DNA from 3 places in the Advenella sp. genome. Region 1 is predicted to be linked to each of the others. Evidence: predicted binding sites of a transcription regulator. Region 1 holds the regulator's gene; each other region holds the start of a gene.
What was found. The regulator sigma-54, encoded in region 1, starts transcription at its own class of promoters, with help from an activator protein. The targets are predictions, from matches to a motif close to TGGCANGNAANCTGCTTT.
Positions count from the first base shown of each region.

Region 1 (3,281 bases):
CAGAATAATAAAACGGAATCCTTGTGGCTTGTACAGGGGCTGTCGAACTGCCACGAACGCTCTAGGCTCGACAACCGATCGCTAGCAGTAGCGCAGAAGATGTGGCAACAGCAGAAAGCGTTGCGTCAGGTGTAGCAGCAGCCCACAGCTTAGCCGCGGCGCAAGCAGTGTTGCTACCGGTTAAAGCGTTGCGAGAAAATGCGGGCTGGCTCTTCATGCCTTAACTATAAGAAAAATTACCCCGGCGCGCAAGCGTTTTTTCGCCTGCGCGCCGATAACTGCAGTTTTGATTAGGTAATAGTATGTTTGACCTCATCGCGTGGCGGGCGCAGATGCGTGGTTTCGGGGCGAGCAATGGTCGGTTCCGTCTGTTCGGAGCTGGAGACCGTTGGTTGCTCTTTGGCCGGTTCATCAGGGATGACCGGATCGTTCTGTGTGGGCTTGACAGCATCGGTTGCGGCGTCTGCCACGTTGGCCGGGCGCTTCGGTTCAGAGGCCGCCGCGTCAGCCGTTTTTGGCTGAGAGGCCGGTGTGGTACGGGCGATTGCAGGCTCAACCGTTGTGGCATTGGACGCTGAACCCAGCGTGCCCGCAGTCGCCGCGCCGGCAGCCGGCGCTGTTGGGCGGGTATCGGTAGCGACGGGTTTGGCCGCTTCGGGTTCTGGCCGCAGGGTCGGCACCTGGCCAGGCTCCTCCTGCTCCTCTGTTTGTGCTAGTGTGGCGGCAATGCGATTGTCTGCCGCCACCATCGGGCCCGGGCCCAGCAGCCTTTCCTGTTCCCGGATCTGAGCCAGTTTGCTCACCCGGTTGTTATCCAGTTCATCCTTGGTGGTTTTCAGGTTACCGATATTGATGGGTTCGCTGCGGTCACGCCAGACCCAGCCGAGCACGTCCCGGCCTTCCGGAGAGAGGCTGCCAATCAATTGGGCTGCCGTATCTGCGGGCACGGTCTTGTATGCAGCGCGCTCAACGCTTCCGCTATACCAGGCACTCAGGAAGAAGTAGACGATCAGGGTGCCTAGCAGCACTACTGCCCACCACAGGTAGGTATTGATACTCTGTAAAAAAGAGACCAGTTGTACGTTAAACTTGTTCAGAAAAACGTAGTCTTGGGCGGCACCGAACTCAAGGATACTTGCGGCAACCCACAGCCAAATCACGATTGTGACAATAATCACGACGGCACGCATTATAATCCTTGGGGTAGCCAGTTTAAGCAGCGTTTTGCTTACCAATCTGGCATCATTTTGCTGAACCGCGGCATTACTGTATTTCATAGGTATTCCAAATCGATATGCGTCATGCGTTAGAACTTCGAACTGGCCAGCAGTTGGTGCTGACCCCGCAACTGCAACAATCCTTGCGCTTGTTGCAGTGTTCTGCGCTGGATCTCCAGACAGAACTGGCACAGGTGTTGCAGGACAACCCCATGCTTGAACTTGTCGATAATAACCAAATATCCGAAGATAGTACAAATACAAGCGAAAATGATGCCGAGCTTTTACAACAGGACTGGACCTCGCAGCCGGGTCAGAAATCGCGAGATGACGAGTATTTTCAACCCGAAACAGCGGTAGGGCTGTCGCTTTCCGAGCATCTGCGGGAGCAGTTGCGGCTTACCCACGCATCGGAGCGGGATGTCAGTCTGGCCGACTACCTGATCGAGGAACTGGACGATAACGGGTATCTGATGTCCAGCCTGCAGGAAATAGCAACGTTGTTTTCGGAAGAGGCCGATGTCAGCGAAGACGACCTGGCGGTTGCCTTGCGCCTGCTGCAGTCGTGTGATCCGCCCGGGGTGGGCGCGCGTACGCTTTCTGAATGCCTGCTGCTGCAATTGGATGTTTCTTCTCTGGCCAACCCGCCAGAGCCCGAGGTACTGGCTTGCGCCCGCCTTATTTGCGAGCACGGGCTGGAGGCGCTTGGACGTGCCGATATGGCGCAACTGCGTTCCGTTACCGGCGCCGATATTGACCGGATTCGACAGGCTCATGCCCTGATCCGGCAACTGGATCCGCGGCCTGGCAAGCAATTTAGCACGCCCACGGCCGATTATGCCGTGCCCGATGTTCTGGTGCGCAAGATAAAAGGGGAGTGGGTCCTGACCATCAATCAGGCGGTCATGCCATCGCTACGTATCAGCGAAGGATACGAAAGCATGATTCGTCGTCTGGGCAAAGAGGCTGGCTCGGCAATGAGCGAGCAACTGGCCGCGGCCAAGGGTTTTATGCGCCAGGTCAGTCAGCGCTTTACGACGATTCTGGACGTCTCGCGTGCCATTATGGACAAGCAGCGCGACTTTCTGGAGTACGGCATGGCGCGCCTGCAGCCTTTGACCCTGCGAGATGTGGCCGATGCAGTGGGGATGCATGAATCAACCATCTCCCGGGCCACGACGCAGAAGTTTATCGCGACGCCGCATGGGGTATTTGAGCTGAAACGGTTTTTTGGCTCCGGCGTGGCGACAGACAGTGGCGAAAATGCATCGGCAACAGCGGTGCAGATCCGCATTCGCAATTACATTCAGGCCGAGCCAGAGGGCAAGCCGCTATCGGACAGTCGCCTGACCGACCTGCTGGCTCAGGAGGGCATTACCATCGCGCGCCGCACGGTGGCCAAATACCGCGAAGTCCTGGGCATTCCATCGGCATCGCTGCGCAAGGCGCGGGCCAGTCTTAATCAGGAATAGGGACACGCAAGGAGACGCGGCCTCCTGCTGCGGCCGTAGAAGACGGTGATCAGGTTTGGCTGGCAACCTCTTGCGTGCCCTGCCGGCGCACCGCCTTGGCGCCCTGGTTGCACGCACCCATAGACCCGTGCACTGGCGGTGGCAGCGCCGTACGTGCCATGCCCCATAAATCTCAAAAAATTGCGGTAACACCCTGAAAGAACGGAATTGTTGGACATTTTCATCAAACCCGGCAAGGCGCTTGCAACTTTTTTTGCCTTGGATGATAATAACTCTCATGTATATTTGCATTTGTAATGCCGTCACCGAAGACGCCGTTGTCAGCGCTATTTCCCAGGGCGCCAGCACGCTGAGTGACCTGCAACGAGAACTGGGCGTCGCCACCAATTGCGGGTGCTGCGCACAAATGGCCTGTAGCTATCTGGAGCGCGCAGCCTGTACCGGTGCGCCTGTTGCTCATGATGGCGCCAATGACCATTGCGGCAAAGACAAATGTGACGCGCTGGCAACAGAATCTGTGGTGCTCTGGCGTTCGGCCGCCTGATCGGCTGGCGTTGCAAAGCACAAGTCACCATGCCACAAGGTTCACGCC
Region 1 covers NZ_JBQEAU010000001.1:44,869-48,149, forward strand. The annotation lists gene ACTIKR_RS00190 (hypothetical protein) at 291-1,277, opposite strand; gene rpoN (RNA polymerase factor sigma-54) at 1,295-2,689, shown strand; gene ACTIKR_RS00200 ((2Fe-2S)-binding protein) at 2,967-3,233, shown strand.

Region 2 (3,281 bases), on a different contig from region 1:
ATCTCCCAGACAATGACAACTGTCATTAGTCCGATGAGGGGGTAGCCCAGTCGACCCAGCCATGCCATGACCGGCAGTCCTGTCCATCGCTGCGTGGTTACTGCCTTGGTTGCTGTGTTCATCCGTTCCCCCCGCAATTAAACATGAACGGCAAAGCCGTCGGCATAGGCCACCGGATCACTGCCATCCCAAAGGACGCCATCCATCAGCGTCGAAGACCGGCTTTCGCTGGCAGGCAAAGGCGTGCCACTGGCCTGGGCGGCAGCCTTGTAGATGTCGATGCGGTTGATTTTTTTTGCCGCTGCCTGATAGTCGGGATGCGATTTGAGCAGGCCCCAGCGCTTTTGCTGAGTCAGGAACCACATGCCGTCACTCAGATATGGAAAGGTTGCTGCTCCGTCGCCATAAAACCGCATCGGATGCGCGCTGTCTGCAACCGTACCGATTCCGTTGTCGTACTTGCCCAGCATGCGGCCAATAATCACGTCGGCCTGTGTGTTGACATAGGACTTGGCAGCAATCACCTTGGCTGTTTGCTCGATATTGGCCGGCGAGCTGTCGATCCACCGGCCGGCTTCAAGAATCGCTGCCGTCACGGCCCGGGCGGTATTGGGATACTGGTCTGCAAACCTGGCCGTTGTGCCCAGCACTTTTTCCGGGTGGTCCGGCCAGATTTCCTGTGAGGTCACTGCCGTGAAGCCAATTTTATCGATCACCGCCCGCGCGTTCCAAGGTTCGCCTACGCAGTACCCGTCCATATTGCCGATCATCATATTGGCCACCATTTGCGGGGGTGGCACGGTAATGACACGAACATCGTTGAATGGATGAATTTCATGCGCAGCCAGCCAATAATAAAGCCACATGGCATGCGTGCTGGTGGGAAAGGTTTGCGCGAAGGTCAGTTGCCGATCCAGCGTTGCCATTGCTTTTTTCAATGACGTCCCGTCCGTTACGCCGCGCTCGTGCAATCCCTTGGCAAGCGTAATGCCCTGCCCGTTCTGATTGAGCCCCATGAGCACGGCCATGTCGGTTTGCGGACCGCCGATCCCCACCTGCAGGCCGTAAATCATGCCGTACAATGCGTGCGCACAATCCAGATTGCCATTGATCAGTTTGTCGCGCACGGCGGCCCAGGACGCTTCCTTGCTCGGGATAATCTTTATCCCGTATTTTTTGTCGATGCCCAGCTCGGCCGCCATGATGACCGATGCGCAGTCGGTCAGCGGAATGAAGCCGATCTTGACCTCGGTCTTTTCCGGCGCGTCCGAGCCGGCGGCCCAGGCGCCGCTGCGCAAAAAGGGATCTGCCAGGCCAAGTGCACCAATGCCTGCTGCCGACCTCGCCACCGACAGCATCCATTGCCGCCGATACACGCTGCCCGGTGCAATTGCATCCTGTGCAGCACAACTGCGAGCCCGTATCTCGTCCGATTTGCCTGTTGCGCCCGTTTTCTTCCGACTGTTCATCATTACCCCAAAATAAAAAGCGCCCTGCGGATACGTTTTGAAAACGTACCTGCAGGACGCCGTTGTCCTGAATGCTGTGTCATTGATTGATGACGACCGCCATTGGCCTTCATGACAACTTAAGCAAGTTGCATGCCAATTTACATCCCACAGAGTGGCAGACAGCCTTGACAGACTGCGGCAGCTGGAATTTTTGACCGCAACCAGGCAGATCAACCGCCCTGGCGCCTTCGAGGATGGGCATGATGGATGCCGCAGCGCACAATAACGGTGCACGAGCCACTTGTTGCCGCCAATCCGCCACAGCGCCGGGAGCAGGACGCACTCAAAATGGGCATCGCTTGCGAATGCAATCGGCAAAAAGCGGCACGCCTTTTGCTTTATCTGAATCAAGAGGAAAGAAAATGCTGAATGTGATGTTGATCCGCGATGAACAAAACGATGCCCTGCGTGACAAACTGCAGGCTGCCGGCATTCACGTGGTGGCTGAAATATCGCCGCTGGCCGATTTTGCTGCGGCGCTGGCCGGCATCAAACCCGATGTCGTGCTGGTCAGCTCGGATGCCTCGTGTCGCGATACGCTGGAAGGGCTCTGCATACGCTCGCATGACAGCGCACTGCCGGTAGTCATGTTTACCAATGACAACGATCGCAGCTTCATGCAGGCCTCAATCAGGGCGGGTGTTGCCGCCTATGTCGTGGGTGACGTCCCTTCGGCCCGTCTGCTCTCGTTGCTGGACGTGGCCATTGAACGTTTCGCGCTCGAACGCTCGCGCCGGCTCGAGCTCAATGACACCAGGCGACGGCTTGCCGAACGCCAGGATGTTGAAAAAGCCAAAGGCATTCTGATGAAAATGCATGGGGTGGACGAAGACCAGGCCTATCGGATGCTGCGAAAAAAGGCCATGCAGACCCAACGCCGAATCGGACAAATCGCAGCGGCATTGATCGAGGCGCATACTTTTCTGTAGACCGTACCGGTGCAGGCCATAGCGGCGTTGCTGCAAGACGTGTCGGCGCCTGTTGCAGCAAAATCACCTAAGCCTGGATCCGCCCTGTCGTTGTCTGCTTTTGCAACTGGGAAAACGAACAGATATGGCCTGCCAGCGCGCTGGCCATGACCGTGGCCGGGCTACCCAGCCACACTTTGCCCGGCCCGGAGCGTCCCGGAAAATTGCGGTTGATCGCGCTGATGGTGGTCTGGTCGGCGTCGATCGACGAACCAGGCCCGCAGTTGGCGCAGGCCCCGCAAGACGGTTGCAATATTTTTGCGCCCATGCGTTCAAACACCTGGTCATAGCCTTTTTGCACGCAATAGTCGCGAACCGCCGTGGTGCCGTACTGCAAATACAATTGCACATGTGGCGCAACTTGCAAGCCTTGTTGCAAACCCCAGGCCAATACGGCGTGATACTGATCGAAATCTTCGCGCTTGCCGGCCGTACAGGAGCCGCCATAGGCAATGTCAATGGCCACGGTGTCTTCTAACGCCCCCACAGCCCGCCCATTGCCCGGGTCACCAGGTGCAGCCACCAGTACATCCAGCGCTGAACAATCCACCGTAATCTGCTGTTCATAGCTGGCGCCCGGGTCGCTATGCATCCAGTCGGCCAGTTCAAAATCCACGCCCCGGCGTTCCCTTAGAAACTGCACTGTTCGGGCGTCGGGGGCAACAATGCCGGTAAAGCCACCCAGCTCCGCACACATATTGGTCAGCGTCGCCCGTTCATCCACAGACAGACAGTCGATGACTTCGCCGGTAAACTCGAACACCCTGCCAACCCCCTTGCCGGCGCGTATCTGCGGCAGCGC
Region 2 covers NZ_JBQEAU010000048.1:7,976-11,256, forward strand. The annotation lists gene ntrB (nitrate ABC transporter permease) at 1-68, opposite strand, end outside; gene ACTIKR_RS10400 (CmpA/NrtA family ABC transporter substrate-binding protein) at 138-1,358, opposite strand; gene ACTIKR_RS10405 (ANTAR domain-containing response regulator) at 1,874-2,440, shown strand; gene ACTIKR_RS10410 (aconitase family protein) at 2,508-3,281, opposite strand, start outside.
Region 2: ACTIKR_RS10400 (CmpA/NrtA family ABC transporter substrate-binding protein) is a predicted target of sigma-54. The motif match lies at 1,590-1,607, and genes of this name have one in related genera.

Region 3 (3,281 bases), on a different contig from region 1:
CGCAAGCAGTCAGCCTGTCGGTCCAGACCACGGTCCAGGTTGCTGTTGATGATTCTCCGGCAACGGCGGCAGCCGCTTCTATGGGGTCAACGCCGTCCTGCGGTGTGATGCGAAACACCGCGAGTATATCCGTGTCCGTAGGTTCGTAGTCGCCATCCCAATACCCCATTTGTGCATATTTGAGTACACCGGCTGCATAACGTTTTTTCTGATCCCTGATCTGGACGTTGCTGATATCGTTCATTGTCTATCTCCTGAGTGCCTTGCATGATCAAGCCGGCAGGATGCTGCGTCTGACCGGTTGAACAAACTATACAAATGGTCATGCTTGAGGTCTAATAATAAATATCGAAGAAAACATAAGCACAGGCTTATACATCACTATGCGACGTTACACACTGAGACAGCTGGATACCTTTCTGGAAGTGGCCCGTGCCGAGTCTGTATCCAAGGCTGCAGAGAAGCTGCATGTGACGCAACCGGCAGTCTCGACGCAGCTGCGACAACTGGAAGACGCCTTGGGCATCGCGCTGGTGGAAGCCAATGGCAGGCAGATCCGCCTGACCGCCGCCGGGCGCGAGGTTGAGCAATACGCGATTGCGGCAACGTCGCAGCTCAGTCAGCTTGACGATGTGGTTGAAGGATTGAAAGGGTTGCAGCGCGGGCGCATCAATCTGGGCATCGTGGGCACTGCAAAATATTTTGTCCCCATGCTGTTGGTGCATTTTCGCAAGCGTTTCCCCGGCATCGAAATCGCGCTGCAGATTCAGAATCGTGATCAGATTTTCAATATGCTTGAGCGCAATGAACTGGATCTGGCCATAACCGGCAGGGTGCCCGAAAGGCTCGATTGTCTGTCCGAGGCCTTTGCCACCAATCCCCTCGGTTTTGTAAGCGCGCCGGAGCATCCGCTGTCACGCCGTCGCCAGGCGCCGCTGTCTATTTTCAATGATATCGATTTCGTGGTGAGAGAAGCCGGCTCGGGAACACGGGCGACCATGGAGAGCATTTTTGCCCAGAACAACATCAGCCCGCGTATTGTGATGGAGATGCCCAGCAATGAATCCATCAAGCAGGCGGTGATGGCGGGCATGGGGCTGACCTTTCTGTCATTGCGTACGGTACGGCATGAGCTTGCCGCAGGGCACCTGGCTTTGCTGGATATCCAGGGTACGCCTATTTTGCGGCAGTGGCGCGTTGCGCATCTGCGTACCAAAAAGCTGGCGCCCGCTGCCCTGGGCCTGAAGGCATTTTTGATCAGCGATGGCGCCGCCCTGATCAACGTCTGGGCGTGAGCGCGTAACGGAACACATTGTCACGCATGCGTCACATCAGTTGGCGGTTGTGGGCAAGCTGTTTCAATTTCGGCAGGCTCTGTAACCGCTAAATATCTTCACACCCTGGCTTTATCTGCATTATATGTGTTCGCTAACGAAAACTTTGCGGATATTCGTTGTTGTTCTAAGGGTTTACCTGTAAAAAAACGGACTGGTATGGATATTGCTTAAGAAGCCGGGCGAGGAGTCTAAACGCACTGTCAGGGGTGTTATCACCTGGAGACACTTTAGTGATAACGAAACTATACTTCGAAGCAAAAAGGACGGAGACAATATATGAAGCGAATACTGCTTTCTATTACGCTCGCAATGGGGGTCGCACTCCCCTTTGCGCATGCCAACGACAAACTTATAGAGCTTTCAAAAAGCGATGAAAACTGGGTATTGCCCGGAAAAACCTATAGTGCGACAAACTATAGTCCGATGAAGCAGATTAACGTTGACAACGTTAAGACGTTGAAGCCTGCCTGGAGTTTTTCGACTGGAGTACTGAACGGCCATGAAGGCACGCCGTTGGTAGTGAATAATGTGATGTACATTCACACGCCATTTCCCAATACGACTTATGCGGTCGATCTCAAAGAGCCCGGCAAAATTTTGTGGAAACACGTGCCAAAGCAAAGTGCCGCAGCGCGCTCTGTCGCATGTTGTGACGTGGTTAACCGCGGTTTGGGTTACTGGCCTGGCGACGGTAAAACGCCGGCGCTGATTTTAAAGACACTGCTTGACGGGCACGTTGTTGCGCTAAATGCAGAAACTGGAGAAGAGTATTGGAAAGTCGAGAACTCTGATTATAAAGTGGGTTCCACGCTGACCATTGCGCCTTATGTGGTCAAGGACATTGTTCTGATCGGTTCGTCTGGCGCAGAGCTGGGTGTGCGTGGTTACGTAACAGCCTACGACGTGAAGACCGGTGAGCAAAAATGGCGCGCTTATGCGACGGGCCCGGATGAGGATATTATCCTTGCCGACAACTTCAACGAAAAAACGCCGCAGTATGGACAGAAAGGTCTGGGTACAGAAACTTGGGAAGGTGATGCCTGGAAGATAGGCGGAGGTACGAACTGGGGTTGGTATGCCTATGATCCAGATACCAACATGGTGTATTTCGGTACCGGTAACCCGGCGCCATGGAATGAAACCATGCGTCCTGGTGACAACAAATGGACAATGGCAATCTGGGGAAGGGATGTTGACACAGGTCAGGCTAAATTTGCCTACCAGAAAACACCCCATGATGAATGGGATTACGCTGGTGTGAACGTCATGATGCTCAGCGAGCAGAAAGACAAAAATGGCAAAATGCGCAAGCTGCTGACCCACCCAGATCGAAACGGCATTATTTACACGCTGGATCGCGAGACAGGTGAACTGGTATCGGCCGATAAGATGGACGATACGGTGAACTGGGTCAAGAAGGTGGATCTGGAGACAGGGATTCCATTGCGTGATCCCGAGTTCGGCACCAGGATGGACCATAAGGGTCGCGATATCTGCCCATCCGCCATGGGTTACCACAACCAGGGGCATGATTCCTATGATCCGAAGAAGGAACGCTTCTACATGGGCATCAACCATATTTGTATGGATTGGGAACCGTTCATGCTGCCTTATCGCGCTGGCCAGTTCTTCGTGGGTGCAACCCTGAGTATGTATCCTGGTCCTAAAGGCGATCGCCAAAATTATACAGGTCTGGGTCAAGTCAAGTCTTACGATGCCATCACCGGCAAGTTTGACTGGGAAGTCATGGAACGCTTTGCAGTGTGGGGCGGTACGATGGCAACGGCAGGCGATCTGGTGTTCTATGGTACGCTTGACGGCTATATGAAAGCGCGTGACAGTCGTGATGGCAAACTGGTCTGGAAATATCGACTGCCTTCTGGCGTGATTGGTCATCCAATGACATATATGCATGACGGTGTTCAGTATGTTGCTATTTTCTAC
Region 3 covers NZ_JBQEAU010000027.1:7,598-10,878, forward strand. The annotation lists gene ACTIKR_RS06905 (form I ribulose bisphosphate carboxylase large subunit) at 1-244, opposite strand, end outside; gene ACTIKR_RS06910 (LysR family transcriptional regulator) at 384-1,295, shown strand; gene ACTIKR_RS06915 (methanol/ethanol family PQQ-dependent dehydrogenase) at 1,614-3,281, shown strand, end outside.
Region 3: ACTIKR_RS06915 (methanol/ethanol family PQQ-dependent dehydrogenase) is a predicted target of sigma-54. The motif match lies at 1,490-1,507, and genes of this name have one in related genera.